DNA from 2 places in the Roseburia sp. AF22-2LB genome. Region 1 is predicted to be linked to the other one. Evidence: predicted binding sites of a transcription regulator. Region 1 holds the regulator's gene; the other holds the start of a gene.
What was found. Region 1 encodes Rex, which represses fermentation and respiration genes when NADH is low (regulators of the CRP and FNR family bind a similar motif). Its sites were predicted from a motif close to ATTGTTAANTANTTAACAAT; they were not measured.

Region 1 (12,208 bases):
TCTTTGATATAGGAAACGGCAAGCTGTTTTAACCGGGACATTTCACCCAGATGTGGCGTTAATACCAGTTCTGTATGCGGGCGAAGAAGCTGTTCGGTCTGCTCTGCTATGATATTTAATGCATCGGCATCTACTACCATTGGTACTGCCGCATTCTTAAGTACCGTCTTTACAATACTGTGTGCCACATCACTTTTGCCAATTCCAGGTCCTAAAATAATAACATCTGCCCAGGACAGACATTCTATCAGTTGCTGTGTATCAGCCTTTTTTGCAGAATAGGTAGTAAGAATTGCCTCCGGCACTGCTGTCTGTAAGATAATACGGTTTTCTTCCGGTGTATATATTCTCACCAGACCACAGCCACTGCGATAAGCTGCCTTTGCTGCAAGAACCGCCGCACCTGCCATATTCACGCTTCCGGCAACCAGAAGGACTTTTCCAAAGGTTCCCTTGTTCGAATCAGCAGCACGATTATTTAAAAAATTTAAATCTTCCTTTGTGATTGCATAAGCTGCAGGTCTTTTATCTAACCAGCTTTCTTCTCCAATTCCGATATCCTTAACCGTAATATTTCCGCAGTATTCTGCACCAGGAAATAACACCATTCCGGTCTTGCAGTAAGCAAAGGTTACGGTATCATCTGCTTTGAATGCACCACCTAATACAGCTCCATTATCTGCCGAGACACCGGATGGTATATCCACCGCCAGCCGGTGGGCACTGCTCTGGTTTAGCCGTTCCATCAAGTGCACCAGTTCATCATCTAATTTTCGTGATAATCCTATACCAAATAACGCATCAATAATCAGGCTGTAGGAATTTGCATCCTCCATTTCATCAATAAATGGTACACCATATGATGTCAAGATTTCATACTGTTCTTTTGCCTGCTTTGAAAAATGTGTTTTATTTCCATAGAGATATACTTCAACCGGAATGTGGGATAAGTATAACAACCTTGCAATTGCCATACCATCGCCGCCGTTATTTCCGGTTCCACACACTACCAGCACGCGGTTACATGAAATTTCTTTTTCCTGTATTACTTCTATCGCAGAAAGCGCTGCCCGCTCCATCAGAACCATGGATGGCACTTTAAAATGTTCGATTGTATTGGTATCACATGTTTTCATTTCCCGGGAATTTACAAGATATTCCATAAATTAATTCCTTTCGTCCGCATTTTCCACCGCTTTTTTTCCCTGCAGACGGTCTTCATCTTCCTGCCGCAGATCAAATATATTTAAAATATCCACACCAAAAATATCATGCATATAAGAATAAATCTGCCGGTTGTTGATTTCACGGTTCTGTTTTTTGATGATATTTTTCTTAAGTTCTACCCTTACCTTATCAATCCAGGCCGTAATTTCATCTGCTTCTTTGCTGTTCTGTCTTAGTCTCTCATAGCAGTAACGCATGCTTTCTAACATAAGTTCCTGATTTGCACTGTTTATATTTCGTGGAAGTTCAATTAATTCATCCTCAATTTCTTCCATTTTGACATTGACTTCATCAATCAGTCTCTTGTCTTCATCTAATTTTCTGGAAGAAATATCCCCCTCATTTTCCTCATGAGTTCCTTCCATGTTGACAACAATGCTTTTCATCAACCGATTCTTTGTCTTTTTCAGTTCTTTCAAATCATTATTAAGCTTTCCCTGCTGTTCTAACAACTGATTTAACTTTTCTTCCAGCTGCTTGATTTCACTGGTTTTTCCGCTTAAAGCAAAAAGCCTGTGCCATTTCTGATCCAATACAAGTATTGGTACTTTTCTGCTTTCTAATGCTTCCAGAAATTCCTTGTCATCTTTCATGCAAAACACCTCTATTCCAGCGTTTCCTTTTTCCTTTTGTTCTTTGTCATGTTATAGGATAACTGCATCAGGCTGTCTGATAAATGTACATTTTCCACTACAACATTTTCATCCAACACTTCCAGATCCACATGGGCAAAATTCCAGATTGCATGTACACCAAGGCTTACCAGCTGGTTTGCCACAGCATCTGCCTTTTCTTTCGGCATAGTCAGTGTAGCAATATCTACCTTATGTGTCTTTACAAATTCTTCCAGTTTATCAATCATTTCGATTTTATTGCCACGAATGGATTTTCCGCATAACTCCGGATTCACGTCAAACAATCCTACTATGACGAAGCCGAGTTTTTCAAACTTCACATAATTGGCAAGTGCCTGTCCTAAGTTACCAGCTCCAATAATAATAATATTATGCTGTTCATTTAATCCCATAATCTTTCCGATTTCTTCATACAGAAATTGTACATTGTAACCATATCCCTGCTGTCCAAAACCACCAAAATTATTTAAATCTTGTCTGATCTGCGATGCGGTCACTTTCATTCTTGCACTCAGTTCATTCGATGAAATACGTTCTACCCCTTCATCTAAAAGTTCCCCCAGATATCGGTAATATCTTGGCATTCTACGAATTACTGCCTGTGATATTTCTTTGCTCATTCTGCCAGTTCCTCCTGCTCTCAATACCCTACAATAATTATAGTTTCTTGCCGAAAGGATGTCAATGTGTTACAACTTTAACAATCTTTCTGTAAACTTAATTCTTCCCATTTTGCATAGAGTTCTTCCAGCGCTGCCTCTTCCTGCATCTGCTCCTCATGGATTTTGTTTAATTCATAGGAATTTGATGCTACCCCCGGCTTTGACAGTTCATCATTTAATGCTTCTATCTTTGCCTCTCTCTTAGCAATTTCATCTTCTGTACGCTTTAATTCGTTTTCCAGCTTACGTTTTGCTGCCTGCTGTTTCTTCATTTCTTCCCAGCTTAACTTCTGTTTTCCTCCGCCGGATATCTGCTCTGTTCCATTATTTTCTCCAGTTCCATCGGAAACAATGACATTTCCTTTTGCTGCTGAATTTTCTGCACGTTCCTGTGTAGCTGTGCCAAATGCCGCCAACTCCTGAACTTCCTTTTTCTCCAGATAATAATCATAATTTCCAATATAATTTAAAATTGTTTCATTCTTTAAATCAAGAATTCTGCTGGCAGTTTTATTAATAAAATAACGGTCATGGGATACATAAAGCACCGTTCCGGTATAGGAATTGATGGCTGACTCTAAAATTTCCTTCGACATAATATCAAGGTGGTTGGTCGGCTCGTCTAAAATTAAGAAGTTAGCATTGGATAACATCAGTTTTGCCAGTGAAACACGGCCTCTTTCTCCACCACTGATATCACGAATCCGCTTAAACACATCATCATCCGTAAATAAAAATGCTGCTAACACATTTCGAATCTTCGTTGCCTTCAGATTCGGATAAGCATCTGCAATTTCATCAAATAACGTCTTATCCGGGTCTAAGTTCTGATGCTCCTGATCGTAATATCCGATTTCCACATTGCTTCCAAGCTTTATCTCCCCGGCATCTGCGTCTACAATTCCATTGATTATCTTTAAAATGGTGGTTTTCCCGGTACCGTTATTTCCGATTAAAGCAACTTTTTCCCCTCGCTTAATCTGAAAATCAATGTTTGAAAACAGTTTATGCTCGTAAGATTTTGAAAGACCTTTCACCGAAAGTACATCATTTCCACTGGTAATTTCCGGCTCCAATGTAATATGCATATCTGTTTTTTCATCGATTGGCTTCTCAATACGTTCTATTTTATCCAATGCCTTCTCACGGCTTTCCGCACGCTTAATGGACTTTTCCCGGTTAAAGGATTTTAACTTGGATATTACTTCTTCCTGGTGCTTGATTTCCCGCTGCTGGTTATAATACTGTCGCAAAAGACTTTCCCGCTGTATTTCCTTCTGCCTCGCATATGCGGTATAATTTCCCGGAAATACCGTTGCCGTATGGCGGGATATTTCCACTACCTTCGTAACAATCCGGTCTAAGAAATAACGGTCATGGGCTACGATAATTACGGCTCCTTTATAATTCAAAAGATAGTTTTCCAGCCATGCAATCGATGCCATATCAAGGTGGTTGGTCGGCTCGTCGAGCATGATAATGTCAGGCTTGGTTACCAGAAGTCTGCCTAATGCCACTCTGGTCTTCTGTCCTCCGGATAACTCTGACATTTTCTTTCCGAAATCATTTTCCGAAAAACCAAGTCCCTTTAACACACCGTTTATCTCACTGCGAAAAGTCAGTCCGCCCTCTAATTCAAAGGCATGGCTGAAACGGTTATACTGCTCCATATATTTCTCTAATTCATCTGCGCTTACATGCTGCATGTCTTCTTCCATTTTACGAAGCTTTTCTTCTTTTTCGATTAATGCATCGCAGGCATGAAGCACTTCATTATAAATGGTCTCGTTGCTGTCTTTATCCTGATACTGGGCAAGATAACCGATGGTTTTTCCTTTTGCAACGGTTACCTCGCCACTGTCCGGTGCCAGCTCTCCCACTATAATTTTCAATAACGTAGATTTGCCGGCACCATTGATGCCGACAATTGCTGTTTTCTCATTATCTTCTACATGAAAAGAAACATTCTGTATTATGGTGTCTGTCCCAAAGGATTTACTGATATTCTGACAGGCTAAAATCATGGAAGTCTCCTCACTTTTTCTCTTCGCCCCATAAGTAAAGCATTCTTTACAAGGGGCTTTTTATAGCTGAAAATTCCGGGACGGCACACTATTCTGCCCTCCCGGAGTATAAAATTTATAACATTTTCTCTAATGTAGCACGGATTGCCTTGATAAAGTCTTCACTGTTTAATACAGTCGGATTTTCAATTGTAGTAATCAGTGCAAGGTCTTTGGTCATCTTTCCGGATTCAATCGTATCTACACAGGCTTTTTCCAGTTTGTCGGCAAATGTGCTTAACTCCTGGTTGCCATCTAATTCACCTCTCTTACGAAGTGCTCCGGTCCATGCAAAAATAGTTGCTACGGAGTTGGTGGATGTTTCTTCTCCCTTGAGGTGTTTATAATAGTGACGCTGAACTGTTCCGTGTGCAGCTTCATATTCATAATATCCTGCCGGTGATACCAGTACGGAAGTCATCATGGCAAGGGAACCAAATGCAGATGATACCATATCACTCATAACATCTCCATCATAGTTCTTACATGCCCAGATAAAGCCGCCCTCTGCTTTCATCACACGGGCTACCGCATCATCGATTAAGGTATAGAAGTAGGTAATTCCTGCTTCTTCGAATTTTTCTTTATATTCCGCATCAAAGATTTCCTGGAAAATATCTTTGAAAGTATGGTCATATTTTTTGGAAATGGTATCCTTGGTTGCAAACCATAAATCCTGTCTGGTAGAAAGTGCATAGCTAAAGCAGCTTCTTGCAAAGCTTTCGATAGAATCATTTAAGTTATGCTGTCCCTGGACAACACCTGCTCCGGTAAAGTTATGAATCAGCTCTCTTGTTTCCGTTCCGTCCTCTGCTGTATAAACCAGTTCACATTTTCCCGGTCCCGGAATCTTCATTTCAGAAGCCTTGTATACATCACCGTAAGCATGTCTTGCAATGGTAATCGGTTTCTTCCAGTTCTTAACACATGGCTCAATTCCCTTTACAACGATTGGTGCACGGAATACCGTTCCATCTAACATTGCACGGATAGTTCCATTCGGACTCTTCCACATTTCCTTTAAGTTGTACTCCGTCATACGTGCTGCATTTGGTGTAATGGTAGCACATTTTACTGCAACACCGTATTTCTTTGTTGCATTTGCAGAATCTACAGTTACCTGGTCATCCGTTTCATTACGATGTTCAAGACCCAGGTCATAATATTCTGTGTTCAAATCAATAAATGGTAATAACAGTTCATCCTTAATCATTTTCCAAAGGATTCTTGTCATTTCGTCTCCGTCCATTTCAACCAAAGGGGTAGTCATTTTAATTTTGTCCATCTTTCTATCCTCCATTTACTATTTCAGCAGATTGTCCCAGCCATAATTATCCATATTTTCAATAGTATTTAACATATGACTTGTCGCAAGCAGTTCTGCTTCTTTTGCATTGTGCTGCTTCAATGCTTCTACAATCTTTTTATGTTCATCATTTGATTTTACCACACGATCCGGCATTGACAAAGTGATTTTTCGAACTCTTTCCACATAATGATGAAATGCAGACAATTCATGCTTTAACATTTTGCTTCCGGAAGCTTCATAAAGCACCTCATGAAACTTATTATCCAGCTCCAATATCTGTGCATAATTTTCCTTCTTAGCATGAAATTCCACCAGAAAAATGTTTTCTTCCAGTTCCGCTATCTGCTCCTTGGTAATTCTGTCTGCCGCCCACTTTGTGCAAAGTCCCTCCAGCCGTGCACGGATTTCATAGATATCTTTTACGTCTTCTTTCGTAATTCCCTCTACGAATGCTCCGCGGTTTGGAATGATTCTGACGAGTCCTTCCAGTTCAAGCTGCCTTAAGGCTTCTCTTACCGGAGTACGGCTGACACCCAGTTCATCACCCAGGGTTTTTTCTTTTAATTCTTCATCGCACTTGTATTTTCCGGATAAGATATTTTCACGAATCGTATGAAATACTCTTCCGCTTAAAGAATATCCTTCTTCGCCCACGATAAAGCCTCCTTAATTTATAATACAATTCCGAGTTTTTTACAACAGTCAGTTATCTGTACTACAAGTTCGTTATCTGTAATTACAGTTACACGTCCCTCATCATACTGCTCGTCTACCCACTGTTTGATGGTCTTTACCAGTTCCGAATTCTTATCTACTTTACGGTCATCACTGAGACGGTAATAGGTATTAATCCAGTGTGCAATTCCAGCAAGTCCTGATGTATTGGAAACAGATACCAGTGCCGGACGATTTAAGAATTTTTCGGTATCAAAAATGTTATAAATTTCTTCATTTTTCAAAAGTCCGTCTGCATGGATACCTGCTCTTGTAACGTTAAAATTACTTCCGACAAATGGTGTACGGCTTGGAACCTTATAATTCAATTCCTTCTCATAATATTCTGCCAGTTCTGTGATAACTCTGGTATCCATTCCATCCAGGGTACCCTTTAACTGCGCATATTCAAATACCATTGCTTCCAGAGGTGTGTTACCGGTTCTCTCACCAATACCAAATAAGGAACAGTTTACGCCGGATGCACCGTAAAGCCATGCTGTGGTCGAGTTATTGACTGCTTTATAGAAATCGTTGTGTCCATGCCATTCAATCAATTCAGAAGGAACTCCTGCATGTGTGGTAAGTCCGTAAATGATACCCGGTACACTTCGCGGAATTACTGCTCCCGGGAAGTTTACACCATATCCCATGGTATCGCAGGCACGAATCTTAATCGGAATATTGTATTCTTTCATTAACTTCATCAGCTCTAAGCAGAACGGAATTACAAATCCGTAAATATCAGAACGTGTAATATCCTCCAAATGACATCTTGGACTGATTCCAGTCTCTAAGCATTCACGAATCACACTTAAGTAAAGATTCATAACTTCGCTTCTGGTCATTTTCATTTTATAGAAAATATGATAATCGGAGCAGCTTACCAAAATACCGGTTTCACGCAGTCCCAAATCTTTTACCAGCTGGAAATCCTGTTTGCTGGCACGAATCCAGCTGGTGACTTCCGGGAATTTATAACCACGCTCTAAGCATTTATATACGGCATCACGATCCTTCTTGCTATATAGGAAGAACTCGCTCTGACGAATTTTACCCTTTGGTCCGCCTAATTTATGTAAGTAATCATAGATGGTTACAATCTGTTCTGTGGTATATGGTGCTCTTGACTGCTGACCATCACGGAATGTTGTATCAGTAATCCAGATATCCTCCGGCATATTATGCGGAACGATTCTGTCATTAAATGCAATTTTCGGAATTTCCTCATATGGAAAAAGATTGCGGAATACATTTGGTTCCTCAACATCTACAAGCTGATAAAAATGCTCTTCCAACTGTAATAGATTAGTTTTTTCATTCATAACGACTTCTCTCATGGAACACACTCCTTTTGATTCACAAATATTCTTGAATAATTGTATACAATTATACTTGTATGTGTCAAGAGCTTTTTCAAGATTATTCCAAAAAAGTGAATATTTATTAGTATTATCCTTTTTTATCGGTAGATAATAGTATTGTAACCATTCGGTTATATACAAATGCTAAGGAGGAAATTTACTATGTCTAATCGTTCGAAAAAATCTTCTGTTCCAGAAGCACAAAGTGCATTAAACCGTTTCAAATTCGAAGTTGCAAGTGAGTTAGGTGTACCACTGTCTGAGGGATATAATGGGGATTTAACTTCCCGTCAGAATGGTTCCGTAGGCGGTTATATGGTAAAGAAAATGATTGAGGCGCAGGAAAAGCAGATGGCTGAACGTTAACACATCTTTTTCATTGCCCACTTAGATGTCAGAAGAGGCTGTCCACCGGAATCGGTGAACAGCCCCTTTCTCAGGTTCCCCCTTTTCTTTCTATATCATTTTTCTATCATGACACATGCAGTAACACTTATTACAATACGAATTTTCCGACAACCTCTTTTAATTCTCCGGCAATCTTTTCCTGCTGGGAAGACATTTCAGACACCTCTCCAACAACTGCAGATACTGAATTTACAGACTGCATAATCTGTCCACTATTATCCACTGTATTCTGGGAAGATTCCGCCACACTGGACACTGCCTGGCTGACCTCGTGAATGATTGTCTCAATATTTGTTGCCATCCGGGCAATATCATTGGAAAATTTTTCAATTGCCTGGGCATCATCTCCATACTGCTGTGCTACATTGACGAAAGTATCGTAGTCCGGTGCGACCGTATCTGTCACGAAGTTTAACATAGACTGTGACTGTTCCACAATTCCGCTAAAGGCATGTTCTACTTCGCCAATTGTTTCTTTAATCTTATTAACTGCAGCTGTAGTCTCACCTGCCAGATTGCCAATTTCTCCGGCAACAACTGCAAATCCCTTTCCCTGTTCTCCTGCCCGGGCGGCCTCAATGGAAGCATTTAAGGACAGTAAGTTAATCTGATCTGCGATTTCGGAAATCACTTCTGCCAATGCGCCAATGGATTTTACAACATCTGCATTCTTAATACTCTTCTCCAGACCAGCTCTGTTCTGCGCTGCAAGCTTATTGGCAAGTTCATAAGCACTGCGGCTGGTATCTTCAATTCCATTTGCACGCTTCTTAATTTCTCCTGCCAGTTCCAGACTCTTTTCTGTCTCAGAAGCCAGCATATTAACAGAGGAATTCACTTCCTCTACTGCAGCATTTACTTCTTCCGTCGCTGCGCTAGAGGAAGTCATATCGGAATTAACCTGATTCATCAGTGACTCTATCATCTCATAATCCTTCTTTAATTCCTCTACCGAACGCTTCAGTTCAATGCTGGAATCACTCAGAAGTTTTGCATGACCACTGATTTTTGAAATCATGTCCTTATTATTTCCATACATTTCATTTAAAGACTGTCCCATTGCTCCCAGTTCATCACTGCGTCTGCTCTCAAGCGACTGTACTTTAAAGTTACCCTCTGCCAGCTGTACAGCAAAGTTCTTAACTCTATTAATCTGTCTGGAAACTGATTTTACCTGTGATAAAATCACAAGTATCATAATAATAAGAATCACTGCCGCAATGATTGCCAACTTAATCCCAAGGCTGATAACCGGTGCATTCAGTTCTGAATTTTCAATCGCAATTCCAAGTTTCCAGTCCAGATCCGGAATTGTCTCATAATATACCGTATATCCGGTAATCCCTTCTGTAAAGCAGGCTTTTCCACTATCAGAATCTAACATTTTTGTTCCTACTTTAGCAAGAGAACTATTTTTAGAATCCGTTATTTTCTCATTCATGATTTTACCGGAATCCTGTGTATAAAGATAGGTTCCATCCGATGAAATCAGAAATGCTTTTCCTGTTTTTCCTACTGACATCTGGCTGACCAGATTCTGAATCTCATCCAGCGTAATATCAACAGTTACGCATCCCATATAAGTTCCATCTGCACTATACATCGGTGCAGAACAGTTTACCATATCACAGTCTAGAACCTCATCATGATATGCCTTTGTAAACTTCGATTCTGTTTCGCCATTCGAAACAATCTTGTAGAAATCCCTGCTTACATAATCATAAGAGGACTGGCTCCTGTCATAAGTCAGAATCGGCGTATCTCCATCCTTGTATACATAAGGTCCTACAAAACGTTGTTTGGAGTCATACTTATTCGGTGCAAAATAAATTCCGGCACCATAAATAAAATCCTCCTCATAAATCATGGTATTTAAGAAATTAACATATGCCAGCAGTTCCTCATTTTCATAAGTAATCCCAACAATTCCAGCCATATGTTTTGCAAGGCTTGCCGCAGACTGCATCTGTGACTCTACCTCTGTCTTCTCGTTTTCCAGACTCAGCGTCATTTCCTTCCCAATCTCATCGTCAATAATCTGCTTACTGGAAAATACACTGACTGCCCCTAATACAGCCATACCAAGAATCAGTACCGGGAGCATTGCACTTAACATTTTCGTGCTAATTTTCTTCCCTTTTTTCTTCTTAGCCATAAAAATATATCCCCCGCCTTCACTAAATTGTAATTTTGTACTTATTGTATCAACATTTAGGCAATTTAGCAATAAAAACGAGGGATTTTGCGTTAATTTTCGTAAACTTTTCACAAATTATTCCTTAATTTTTCGAAACTTTCTAAATATTTGTGTTGTATTCTGTCATTTTGTACGCATTTTTCAGTGTTGTTTCAAGTCTCATGTCTTTTTCGCAATCGTTTAAGTTACACTTTTCGACATATTCTTTTGCTTCTTCGGATGCAATAGAAAGCATATCGGCATCCGAAAAGACATCTGCAATTTTAAATTCCATCAAACCACTCTGACGTACTCCGAAGAAATCTCCTGGTCCACGCATTTTCAAATCTTCACTGGCAATATAGAATCCATCATTAGAACCCGCCAGAATATTCAATCTCTCTTTGGCATTCTTTCCATTGGAAGAATTCATAAGAATACAATAGGATTGTGCATTTCCTCTTCCGACACGCCCCCGCAGCTGATGGAGCTGTGCCAGCCCGAAACGCTGTGCATCCTCAATCATCATAACTGTGGCATTCGGCACATTTACACCTACTTCCACTACCGTTGTAGAAACCAGAACCTGGATTTCACCAGTGACAAAGGCTTCCATTACTTTATTCTTCTCTGCCGGGCGCATTTTTCCATGAAGTAATCCTACGCTGATTCTGTCTCCATAATATTGTTCTAATTTCTTTACATATGAAGTAACATCCTGCAATTCCAATTCCTCATTGGCTTCTACCAGAGGACAGATGATATATGCCTGATGTCCTTTTTGAACTTCATCTAAAATAAAATTCCAGGATTTCTCCCGCATTTTCGGTCCAACGACACAATTTTTGACCGGAAGACGTTCTGCCGGAAGCTCATCTACTACCGAGATGTCCAGATCTCCGTAAAGAATTATTGCAAGGGTCCGCGGAATCGGAGTCGCACTCATAACCAGTACATGTGGCAGCCGGCTGCTCTTATCTGCCAGCGTCTCCCTCTGTCTTACCCCAAAACGATGCTGTTCATCCGTTACTACCAGCGCCAGCTTCTGATAAAGTGCCTTTTCCTGTATCAATGCATGGGTTCCAATTATCATGGCATTCTGTTCTGTTTCCATTCTCGCATATGCTTCACGTTTTTCCTTTGCGGTCAACGAACCGGTAAGAAGAATAACAGGAAAGTCCAGTTCAAACATAGCAATCCATTCCTGAAAGGTCTCATAATGCTGTCTTGCCAGAACCTCGGTTGGTGCCATAATAGCAGTCTGATAACCTTCATGGGCAAATTTTGCCATAATAAGAAATGCAAGAATAGTCTTACCGGAGCCTACATCCCCCTGTATCAGCCGCTGCATGGCATAAGGACTGTATATATCTTTTTCCAGATCTGCCAGTGTTTTCTTCTGGGCATTTGTCAGTGGAAACGGAAGCTGTTCTGCCACCACCTCAATAAATTCATCCCTTACTACCGGAAATCCATTCGGCGTCTGCTCGTGATGTTCCTTAAACCGCTGTATCTGCAGCAGAAATAAGAAAAATTCGTCAAAAGCAAGACGTTTTCTTGCTCCGGTCAGTTCTTCTAAATCTGTTGGAAAATGCACTTTTTCCAATGCCTCTCTCAATCCCATAAACTGATGGCGGGCTAAGATTTCTT
Region 2 (12,208 bases), on a different contig from region 1:
ATCCTACACCAGCTTCTTTCTTGCAGCCTTTTTCTTTGGTGCCGGCTCGGCAGCGGCTGTTGCGGCAGCCTGATTCTGGCGCTTGCGGAACCGGTCGGCTACATCTTTGATATATTTGTCTGAGGTAAAATGCTTTAAAGTATTTTCATCAATGGCAATCCGGTTATCCATGGTCTTCATGATATCCTGAATCTGGATAATGTCATAGATGTGCGGGTCACGCAAATCAAAGATTTCATTATTAGTAAACTGTAAGATAAGAGGTTTGGAATAATCCTCCGGGTTATCTTCAAGAATCATTGCCTTTTCGCCATTGGATAAATCTACACAGGCACCTCTCGGAAGAATGTGGATGCAAAGAGAAAGTGCACGGACAATCTTTGTATCATATTTTTCCGGAAACTCCTGCAAATATTTCATGGCAACGATTTCGGAAATTGGCTCATTGGTTAGGCTCATGGCGGTCATCCGGTCAAAGGCATCTGCAACCTGTAAAAGCTTTGTGCCGCTGCTGCGGAAAATCTTGGATGGGTCAGCAGTCTCTTCCGGAGCGGAGAGTGTAATAAACTGGGTAATGATTTTTAAAGCATCCGGTGATAACTTTATACTGTGAGTCTGCGGATTCAGATAATCTAAGCTCTTGATATGGCAGGCAAGGATTTTCTTTTCGTCTTCTTCTGTTAAAGGATCCGTTTTTTCAGCAAGCTCGGTCGGAACCAAAAGCCAGCCAAAGTCATAGAGCAGAGCAGCCGTTACACAGGTCTGCTGAAAATCATCCGGCATATTTAACTGGTGAGTCAGCATGGCGACCAGAATAGCAACGCTGATGGAATGCTTGTATACATAATCCGCAGAGCTTCTTAAATTCTGCGCAAAGTTCAGCTTGTGGTCAAGACGGCCATACTGGGACAGAATCGAAGAGACCAGCGTTGGAAGCTTGTCCGGCTGTCTGCCTTTACGAATCATATCCATGCAGTCGCGAAGCTGGAACATGGAAATGGTCTGGAACTGTTCGAAAGCAATATCCTCGTCGGATAATGGCGGAACCGGTTCGGCAGGCTCCAGAATATAAATACCAATCAGCTCGAAATTCCGGATACTTTCGATACCCTGCCGGGTCAGTCTGGTGTCGCGGTCATAAAGCATGACGCCCAATTTATTATAGATAGGTTTAGCAAGACGCATGCCGGGTTTTAAGTCATCTGTCCGTATAAATAGCATAGCGGTTACCTCCTTACAAAATATGTTTTTCTCCGTTAAAATTCCTAGTTCAAATATAGCACAAGCAGAGAGGAAAAACAATCTTGGGATTGAAAAAGAAGTGTAGTTTTTCGTTGCATTTTCATAAGAAAGCCGTCTATAATAAAGGAAGAAAACAAGAGGCGTGATAAATCCATAAAAGAGGATAAAGATATGAAGAAAAACAGTAAACAACGTATGTTTTCCGCATTGCTGATACTGTTTCTGCTGATACAGATGACGGTGCAGGCAGACACCGGCATAAAGGAAAGAGTGGATCTGGCATCTAAGGACACCGGAAGCAGCGTGGAAGAACTGGAACGTCAGAGAGAGGAACAGCAGTCGCAGCTTGATTCCTTGAAAGAATATCAGATAAATCTTTCCGATGAACTGACGGAATTAAATAATGGATTGCAGGAAATCAGCAACGAACTGGCGGATACCCAGGATGAAATTGCGGCGAAAAATGTGGAGATTGAAGCAGCAGAAAGCCGGATTGCAGAGCTGACAACACGTTCTGAGAGCCAGTACGAAGCCATGAAGAAAAGAGTACAATATATGTACGAAAATGGCAATCAGTCTTACCTGGAGCTGCTGCTTGGAGCAAGCTCCTTTTCGGATTTTTTAAACCGGATGGAATATGCCAAATCCATTTATGATTATGACAGGCAGGAGCTTTCTGATTATCAGGATACACTGGCTGAATTAAAACAGCAGAAGGAAGATTTAGAGACGGCAAAAGAAGAACTGCTTGCGGCAGAACAGACGAAGCAGGAGCAGAAGAGCAAGGCAGACAGTCTGGTGGCAGCCCAGCAGGAAAAAATAAGCGCAGCAAAGTCGGACGTTGCAGAGGCAGAGACGGAAATTGCAGATACGGATGCGGAAATCGCAAGACAGAAAGCCTATGAGGAAGAATTAGAGGCACAGAAGGCGAAAGAAGATGCAGCCCGTCAGGAGGAGATTAAGCGTCAGGAAGAGGAACTTATTAACAAGCAGCAGCCGGATGCTTCAGATAATAGTGCAAATCCGGATGGGACATCCACCGGGGATAATGCCACAGGAAGTGATACTTCCGGTGGCGGAACAGTGAATACCAGTGATGTTGCCATGCTTGCAGCACTGATTCAGTGCGAAGCAGGCGGCGAAAGCTATGAAGGGAAGCTTGCCGTTGGAAGCGTGGTCATGAACCGTGTGGACAGCAGTTATTTCCCGGATACCGTGGTAGGTGTCATCTATCAGAGCGGGCAGTTCTCACCGGTAGCCAGCGGTCGTTTCGCAGTAGTGCTTTCATCCGGGGCAGATGCGTCCTGTGTGCAGGCTGCCACAGAAGTGTTAGCAGGCACAAGAACCTTAAACTGCTTATATTTCCGCAGAAACAACGGACTGATTAATGGAACTGTAATCGGAAACCATGTATTTTATTAAGGAAAGCTGAAAATCCGGCTCAATAAAGCAAGTTTCACTTGCAAAAATCCCCTTTCTATGATAACATCAGATTGTCGGGAAAGAGCCGGAAAGGCTTTCTTTTATTTTTTTTACAAAAGATTGTTAAAAAAATAACAATAGTAAAAGGCAAATTTAATTCAGAAGGAGACGAGAAAATGGCACAGAAAGTAGTTTTAGCAGGCGCATGTCGTACCGCAATCGGTAAAATGGGAGGAGCTTTAAGCAATACTCCAGCCGCAGATTTAGGCGCAATCGTAATCAAAGAAGCATTAAACAGAGCTGGTGTTAAACCAGAACAGGTTGATGAAGTAATGATGGGATGTGTAATCCAGGCAGCACAGGGACAGAACGTTGCACGTCAGGCTTCTATCAAAGCAGGTTTACCAATCGAGGTTCCTGCATTTACATTAAACGTAGTTTGTGGTTCTGGTTTGAAATGTGTAAACGAAGCTGCAAACATGATTATGGCTGGTCAGGCAGACATCGTTGTTGCAGGTGGTATGGAGAACATGTCTATGGCACCTTACGCTATGACAAAAGCTCGTTTTGGATATCGTATGAACAATGCAACAATTATCGATACCATGGTAAATGATGCATTAACAGACGCATTTAATCATTATCATATGATGATTACAGCAGAGAACGTATGTGACAAATACGGAATTACCCGTGAAGAGTTAGACGAGTTCTCAGCAAACAGCCAGCAGAAATGTGAAAAAGCAATTGCTGAAGGCAGATTCAAAGACGAAATCGTTCCTGTACCTGTTAAGGTTAAGAAAGAAACTGTTATGTTTGACACAGATGAGGGACCACGTCCAGGCACAACTGCTGAGTCATTAAGCAAATTAAGATGCTGCTCTGGTAAAGAGGGCGGACTTGTTACTGCAGGTAACGCTTCCGGTATCAACGATGGCGCAGCAGCAATCGTTGTTATGAGCGAAGAAAAAGCAAAAGAGCTTGGTGTTAAACCAATGGCTACATGGGTTGCAGGAGCACTTGGCGGAGTTGAGCCGGAAATCATGGGTGTTGGACCTGTTGCTTCTACAAAGAAAGTTCTTGCAAGAACCGGAATGTCTATTGATGATTTCGACTTAATCGAGGCAAACGAAGCATTCGCTGCTCAGTCAATCGCAGTTGCAAGAGATCTTGGATTTGATATGTCTAAGGTAAACGTAAACGGTGGTGCAATCGCACTTGGACATCCTGTTGGAGCATCTGGATGCCGTATCTTAGTTACATTGCTTCATGAGATGCAGAAGAGAGACGCTAAGAAAGGTCTTGCTACTCTGTGTATCGGTGGTGGAATGGGCTGCTCAACAATCGTTGAGAGAGACTAATTCACTCTTTCTGAATAAGTAAATATACCCGGGAAGTGCAAAACGCTTCTCGGGTCTTGCGTTGCAAGTTATAACCCAGAAGGCTTTCGTTTTCGGGTAAATATAATACATGAATTTTTAAGGAGGACTAACATGAAAGTTGGCGTTATTGGTGCAGGTACCATGGGACAGGGCATTGCAAAAGCATTTGCTCAGGTAGAAGGATATGAAGTAGCTCTTTGCGACATCAAGCAGGAATGGGCTGATGGCGGAAAAGAGAAAATTGCAAAAGGATATGCAAGACTGGTAGAAAAAGGAAAAATGACACAGGAAACTGTTGACGGAATCCTTGCTAAAATTACACCAGGTTTAAAAGAGAATCTTTGCGCAGACTGCGATTTAATCGTAGAAGCAGCATTCGAAGATATGGGCGTTAAGAAGACAACATTCCAGGAGCTTGATAAGATTGCTAAACCAGAATGTATCTTTGCTTCTAATACATCCAGTCTTTCTATTACAGAAATCGGAAATGGTCTTACCCGTCCAATGGTAGGTATGCATTTCTTCAACCCGGCAGACAGAATGAAATTAATCGAAGTTATCGCTGGTGTAAATACTCCTGCTGAAACAGTAGAAGCTATTAAGAAAATCTCTGTAGAAATCGGAAAAACTCCGGTACAGGTAAATGAAGCTGCAGGTTTCGTAGTAAACCGTATCTTAATCCCAATGATTAACGAAGCTGCATTTATCAAAATGGAAGGTGTATCTGATATCGCAGGTATCGACGCAGCTATGAAGCTTGGCGCAAATCATCCAATGGGACCTCTTGAGTTAGGTGACTTCATTGGTCTTGACATCTGCCTTGCAATCATGGATGTACTTTACAACGAGACAGGCGACAGCAAATATCGTGCATGTCCATTAATCCGTAAAATGGTTCGTGGTGGTAACCTCGGCGCTAAGAGCGGAAAAGGATTCTATGTATACAACGCTGACCGTACAAAGACCCCGGTTGACGCTCAGTAAAATAAAATTTATGGAGGATTTCAGAACATGGATTTCAGTTTAGATAAGAAACATGAAATGGCGAGAACTCTGTTCAGAGATTTCGCAGAAAACGAAGTAAAACCTCTGGCTCAGGAAGTTGATGAGACAGAAGTATTCCCACAGGGAACAGTTGATAAAATGGCAAAATTTGGTTTCATGGGAATTCCGGTACCAAAGGAGTACGGCGGACAGGGATGTGACCCATTAACCTATGTTATGTGTGTAGAAGAGTTATCTAAAGTTTGTGGTACAACAGGTGTTATCGTATCTGCACATACTTCTCTTTGCATCGACCCAATTATGACTTACGGTACAGAAGAGCAGAAACAGAAATATGTAAAGCCACTTGCAACAGGTGAGAAGCTTGGCGCATTCGCATTAACAGAGCCTGGTGCTGGTACAGATGCCCAGGGAGCACAGACCAAGGCTGTATTAGATGGTGATGAGTGGGTATTAAACGGATCTAAATGCTTTATTACAAACGGTAAAGTTGCAGACGTTTATATCGTAATCGCAATCACAAGTGTTACCGAAGATAAGAGAGGAAGAAAGAAGAAGAACTTCTCTGCATTCATCGTGGACAAGGGAGCTCCTGGATTCTCCTTCGGAACAAAAGAAAAGAAAATGGGTATCCGTGGATCATCTACATACGAGTTAATCTTCGAAGACTGCAGAATTCCAAAGGAAAATCTGTTAGGACCGGAAGGAAAAGGATTCCCAATCGCTATGCATACTCTGGATGGCGGACGTATCGGTATCGCAGCTCAGGCACTTGGTATTGCAGAAGGTGCATTAGACAGAGCAGTTGCATACACCAAAGAAAGAAAACAGTTTGGTCGTTCTATCGCTCAGCAGCAGAATACCCAGTTCAAGCTTGCTGATATGGCAACCAGAATTGAAGCAGCTCAGATGCTGGTTTACAAAGCTGCTATGGCTAAAGCAACACAGAAGGTATATTCTGTAGAAGCAGCAAAAGCAAAATTATTCGCAGCAGAAACCGCAATGGCAGTTACTACAGAAGTAGTTCAGTTATTCGGTGGATACGGATACATCAGAGAATACGATGTAGAGCGTATGATGCGTGATGCTAAGATTACAGAGATCTACGAAGGAACAAGCGAAGTTCAGAGAATGGTTATTTCTGGCGCATTATTAAAATAGTTTCTGACAGATCGGCGCAAAAGGATTTTAAACGAAAAATCATGGCGCACACAAATTAAAAATATAAGGAGTGAATATACCGTGAAAATAGTTGTATGTGTAAAACAGGTACCAGATACAAAAGGCGGAGTAAAATTTAATCCGGATGGTACTTTGGATAGAGCTGCAATGCTCACTATCATGAACCCAGATGACAAAGCAGGTCTGGAAGCAGCATTAAGATTAAAAGATCAGTACGGTGCAGAAGTTACTGTACTTACCATGGGACTTCCAAAGGCTGATGAAGTTCTTCGTGAAGCAATGGCAATGGGCGCTGACAAGGGAATCCTTGTAACAGACCGTGTATTAGGTGGTGCAGATACCTGGGCTACTTCTACTACAATCGCTGGTGCATTAAGAAACCTTGACTATGATTTAATTATCACAGGTCGTCAGGCTATCGATGGAGATACCGCACAGGTTGGCCCTCAGATCGCAGAGCATCTTGGACTTCCGGTTATTTCCTATGCACAGGATATCAAAGTAGAAGGTGACAGCGTAATCGTTGAGCGTCAGTTTGAAGATGGATATCATGTATTAAAAGCAAAAATGCCTTGCTTAGTGACAGCATTATCTGAATTAAACGAGCCGCGTTACATGACTCCAGGCGGAATCTTCGATGCATTTGACAAAGAAGTAACTGTATGGGGCAGAGCTGACCTTAAAGACGTAGATGATTCTAACCTTGGTCTGAAAGGTTCACCGACCAAAATCGCAAAAGCATCTGACAAAGTCCGTAAAGGTGCAGGCGAGAAGGTTGCTCTCGATACCGACGAAGCAGTATCTTACTTAATTGGCAAATTCAAAGAGAAACATATCATCTAATAAAAATAAGGAAAAGTGGTGAATAAAATGGGTTTAGAAGAGTATAAAGGAGTATTTGTCTTTGCGCAGCAGGTAGACAACACATTAAATGGTGTTGCTTTTGAGTTACTTGGAAAGGGCAAAGAACTTGCAAAAGATTTAAATACAGAAGTAACTGCAGTATTAATTGGTTCTGATGTGAAAGGTCTTGCAGATCAGCTTGCTGAGTACGGCGCTGATAAAGTTATCGTAGTAGATGATCCGGAACTGAAGAACTACAGAACAGAGCCATATGCACATGCATTAGCATCTGTAATCAACGAATTCAAACCAGAAGTTATGTTAGTTGGTGCAACAGCAATCGGTCGTGACCTTGGTCCTACTGTATCTGCAAGAGTTGCAACAGGTCTGACAGCTGACTGTACTGTTCTTGAGATTGGTGATTTTCCAATCAATCCGGTTGGAAACCAGGAGCAGAAACACAATCAGTTACTGATGACCCGTCCTGCATTCGGTGGAAATACCATCGCAACAATTGCTTGTCCGGATAACCGTCCTCAGATGGCTACTGTACGTCCAGGCGTTATGCAGAAAATTGCTCCAATCAAAGGTGCAAAAGCAGAAGTTATCGAGTTCAATCCAGGATTTACACCAAACAACAGATATGTTGAAATCATGGATATCGTAAAAGAAGTTAAGAATACAGCAAACATCATGGACGCTAAGATCTTAGTATCCGGTGGTCGTGGAGTTGGTTCTAAAGAAAACTTCAAACTGTTAGAGGACTTAGCAGAAGTTCTTGGTGGAACAGTAAGCTGCTCCCGTGCAGTTGTAGAGAATGGATGGCTTCCAGTTGACTTACAGGTAGGTCAGACAGGAAAGACAGTTCGTCCTCAGATTTACTTTGCAATCGGTATTTCCGGAGCAATCCAGCACGTAGCTGGTATGGAAGATTCTGATCTCATCATCGCAATCAACAAAGACGAAGATGCTCCAATCTTCGACGTTGCAGATTACGGTTTAGTAGGAGACTTAAACAAGATCGTTCCAGCTCTTACAAAAGCTTTAAAAGAGGAAATGGCTGCAAAATAATCCGTTTACGGATGTAATATTTCATCTTGGATGAGTCTCATTTGAGATGTGTGATAAAAGGGTGTCATGCAAACCGGAAGATTTGTGTGATGCCCTTTTTATGTGCTTAGCGGGAAAATTGCAAAGTATGTTGCCTGTAGTTAAACCGCAGGTATTTTTTTTGGTACATACATTGTATACAGTGGAAAAAAGTGGTATTCTAAACAAGGTTTGCAGGAAACTGTTTTGGCAGTGTGGCAGACAAATAATATTGTGGCATCGGCAGACAGATGCAGAAAAGAGGAAGAGACTATGAATAGAAGTAGCAGAACAGTGAAACTCGTTGAGATGGCTCTGTTGGTTGCAATCATTCTGATTCTGGCTTTTACCCCACTTGGTTATATTAAGACACTTGGTCTGGAAATTACATTGATTGTAGTTCCAGTTACAATTGGTGCCATTATTTTAGGACCATTGGGTGGAGCAGTATTAGGAGCAGTATTTGGAATCACAAGCTTTATCCAGTGCTTTGGAATGAGTCCTTTTGGAGCAGTACTTCTTGGCATCAATCCATTCGGAACCTTCGTGGTATGTGTAGTATCAAGAATTCTGATGGGCTGGTTGACCGGACTTATCTATAAGGGATTATCCAAATTCCCGAAGATGAAGAACTGGAAGATTTTAATTGCCAACCTGGCAGGACCAATCTTAAATACCTTTTTCTTCATGTCAACACTGGTAATCTTTTTCTTCAGCTCCGATTACATACAGTCACTGGCAGGCGGCTTAAATCCATTCCGTTTTGTTATTGCCTTTGTAGGTGTCAACGGACTGATTGAAGCAGCAGCCTGTTTCGTGGTAGGAAGTGCAATTACCAAGGCTTTGCAGGTTGCAATGAAAAATAAATAAAGAATATCTGCTTCAGATAAAAAGAGGAATGCTCTGTTTTCGTAATTAGAAAACAGAGCATTTTGTATGCTGGAAATTTGCTGAATATAAGAATGAAGTTATGAATTGTCATAACAAAAACGGTATTTACTGCCACAGATATATTCATATCCAACATGGATGAGCTCATTGTGAATATCATACATTTCTGTATGAAAAAGAAACAATGGGTCACCGGGTGAAATATGAAGAAGATTGGCTTGTTCCGTTGAGGCTTTTACTGCATCAATATAAGAATTCTGTGAACAACCAATGCAGATATCATATTTTTCACGAAATAGCTGATACAGAGAGCTATCTAAAGGTTCTGTCAGCAAAAATGAAAATTTGTGACATGGATAATAATTGTTCTCAATCATAATAGGTGTTGCATCTGCATATCGAATACGTTGGATATAAACAATAGAATCGCCCTCAAAGAGTTCAGCATTATCAAGATGATACTGTTCATATGGTATGACTTCACGTTTGGTTACAATAGTAGATGCCTCCATTTGATTGGCTTTGCATGCATCGGAAAAACTGAGAGTATGTTCCAGTTTACGAAAAATTTTCCGCTCTTTTACAAAGGTTCCTTTTCCCTGTTTCTTAATTAAGACCCCCTCATTACATAATTCAGTAATTGCACGCCTTATGGTAATACGGCTCACATGATATAGTTCAGACAATTCAGTTTCTGTCGGGATTTGCTGACCGGAAATATAAATTCCTTTTTTTATTTGTTCGAGTAAATCATTTTTTAACTGTTCAAACAGTGGTATATCACTGGTTGTGTTCAATTTCATAATAATATCACCTCACAAACATTATAATAACATATAATGTTTTGCATAACAATATGAATTTAAAAAACATCATATTGAAAAGATTATGTGAAAAATTGTATAAAAAGTAATAAAAAGTAAAGGGAAAGTATAAAAAATAGATAATAAAATGTTGAGAATGCTGAAAGTGATTTGAGAAAAAGAAACAATATTGCAATATAACGTTATATGATGATATAATCAATTTAACAAAAGGAGGTGGAAAAATGCAAAAAGAAGCAGACAAGATATTTCAATCAACCTGTATTTTTGATTCTGTTTCAGAAGAGGCATATCCAGGATATGTGGCAATAAAAGGAAAACAGATTCTTGAAGTCGGATGTGGAGATATCCCAAATGAACTGGTGGGTGAATCTACTGAAGTTGTGGACTATGGAGAGGGAACCATTTGCCCGGGATTTGGTGATACCCATACATTTTTCACAGGATATGTAGTGGATTATCTTGGTGTGGATTTATCAGAAGCAGTTAATCTGAAACAAATAGTTGAACGGTTATCAGAAAATCTGGAAATGAATCCGGAGACGGTCGTTTTATTTGGAAATCATTTACAACCGGAGCTGGCAGAAAAAATAAATAAGGGAGGTGAATTGGAACAGGTTAAAAGACCGGTTATTTTATTTACTGCCGGACATGGGTATTGTGCTATGAACAAAGTTGCAGAAGAAGTGTTTGGGTTTACACCAGATACATGCGGAAGTTCAGAGGCAATTTATAAAATTATGAAAATTTATCTGAATGATAGAGATTTTATTATTCCACAGTTTAAGGCATATATGTCTATGTTAAACAGCCATGGGATAACATCTGTAAAAGAAATGGGATTTGATAATTTTTATGGATTTACAGATATATTGGCTGAATTGGAACAGAAAGCAGAATTGAGCCTTCGGATTTCCTTTATGTCACAACCAGTAGGAAAGAAAATGGATTTAGCATATGGAAAAGAAATGAAGAAGAAATATCATTCTGATTTTTTAAGGTTTTCCGGTTATAATCAGATGACAGATGGATTGATTGTCTCAGAAGAGGCAGATCTGATGGAGCCATATGAGGGAAAAGATTATTGTTGCCAAAAGAATATTGATTATGCATTATTAGAAGAAGATGTACTTACAGCAGACCGTGAAGGATTCAGATTTACATTGCATTCTGAAGGGGATGGTTCCTTCCATAAAATTCTTCAGATTTATGATAAATGTGAAAAGGAAAATGGAAGATTAAAGAATCGACATGGAATTACTGATTTGGAATTGACGGGTGCAGTGGACGAAGAAAAAATGGCACAGCTTGGAGTCTTTGGTGAGATTTATACACAGGTTTATAAGTTGGATTCCTGTGAAAATTGGAAACAAGACTATGATGAAAAACTTGGTAGCAGGCGGAGCCGTTATATGAATTATCGTTCAATGGCAGATCATGGTGTGATTTTAAGTGGTGCAACGGATCTTCCGATGTTAATACCGGATATACCTGAGGCAATTTATTATGGATGCGGAACCTATGCCGCAGATGGAAAAGAACCGGTTCAGCCGGAAAATGGTCTGACAATACCGGAAATGTTAAAAACCTGGACAATTGGAAGCCAGTATGCCATGGAACAGGAACATATATTAGGAACGCTGGAAAGCGGTAAGCAGGCTGATATAGTAGTTTTTGACAGGAATCTTTTCAAAACAGATATTGAAGAAATTCGAAAGGCACATGTTTTAAGAACCATATGTGCTGGACAGGATGTTTATAAAGAAATGGAGAATAGGTAAAGGAGGTTTTGCGATGAGTGACAAAACAAAAGCACATTTGAGTGCAAAAACGTTATGGGTACTTTTTATTCTGGGACTTGTAAATGCAGTTATGTATTGTTTCCCTTATATCAGATATGTGTTTTATGATCAGCAGATTGCAGCTATGGGAATTACAAATACCCAGTCAGGAATTTTAATGACAATTTATGCGGCAGCAAATACGATTACATTGATTCCCGGTGGAATATTAGCTGATAAGTGGTCTGTGAAAAAATGTCTAGTAGGCTCTATTCTGGGTTCTGTAGTTATCGGAATTATTTATGCACTTACCATGAATTTTGCAGTAGCCTGCGTATTATGGGCTGGACTTGGTGTGTCTACAATTTTTGTATTCTGGGCAGCAATAACCAAAGCAGTAGGTCAGGTTGGCACAGCAGAAGAGCAGGGAATGTGTTATGGAATTTATTATGCTGCATCAGGTATTATTTCTGCAATTTTAAATGCAGTATGTTTACAGGTAAGCCGTTTATCAGATGACCCATCTACTTCCTTTAGTATTGCAGTA

Region 2: DWX96_RS07385 (acetyl-CoA C-acetyltransferase) is a predicted target of Rex. The motif match lies at 2,784-2,803, and genes of this name have one in related genera.

What each region holds. Positions count from the first base shown of each region.
Region 1 is NZ_QTWM01000007.1:124,626-136,833, forward strand. Features, by position in the region: gene DWX96_RS10905 (NAD(P)H-hydrate dehydratase) at 1-1,163, opposite strand, end outside; gene DWX96_RS10910 (hypothetical protein) at 1,167-1,820, opposite strand; gene DWX96_RS10915 (redox-sensing transcriptional repressor Rex) at 1,832-2,482, opposite strand; gene DWX96_RS10920 (ABC-F family ATP-binding cassette domain-containing protein) at 2,560-4,548, opposite strand; gene DWX96_RS10925 (NADP-dependent isocitrate dehydrogenase) at 4,664-5,872, opposite strand; gene DWX96_RS10930 (GntR family transcriptional regulator) at 5,891-6,550, opposite strand; gene DWX96_RS10935 (isopropylmalate/homocitrate/citramalate synthase) at 6,568-7,950, opposite strand; gene DWX96_RS10940 (alpha/beta-type small acid-soluble spore protein) at 8,137-8,340, shown strand; gene DWX96_RS10945 (methyl-accepting chemotaxis protein) at 8,471-10,537, opposite strand; gene recG (ATP-dependent DNA helicase RecG) at 10,680-12,208, opposite strand, start outside.
Region 2 is NZ_QTWM01000004.1:20,033-32,240, forward strand. Features, by position in the region: gene DWX96_RS07375 (HD-GYP domain-containing protein) at 4-1,221, opposite strand; gene DWX96_RS07380 (cell wall hydrolase) at 1,414-2,664, shown strand; gene DWX96_RS07385 (acetyl-CoA C-acetyltransferase) at 2,841-4,025, shown strand; gene DWX96_RS07390 (3-hydroxyacyl-CoA dehydrogenase family protein) at 4,158-5,030, shown strand; gene DWX96_RS07395 (acyl-CoA dehydrogenase) at 5,058-6,212, shown strand; gene DWX96_RS07400 (electron transfer flavoprotein subunit beta/FixA family protein) at 6,294-7,076, shown strand; gene DWX96_RS07405 (electron transfer flavoprotein subunit alpha/FixB family protein) at 7,104-8,147, shown strand; gene DWX96_RS07410 (ECF transporter S component) at 8,439-9,035, shown strand; gene DWX96_RS07415 (GntR family transcriptional regulator) at 9,134-9,859, opposite strand; gene DWX96_RS07420 (amidohydrolase) at 10,105-11,661, shown strand; gene DWX96_RS07425 (MFS transporter) at 11,675-12,208, shown strand, end outside.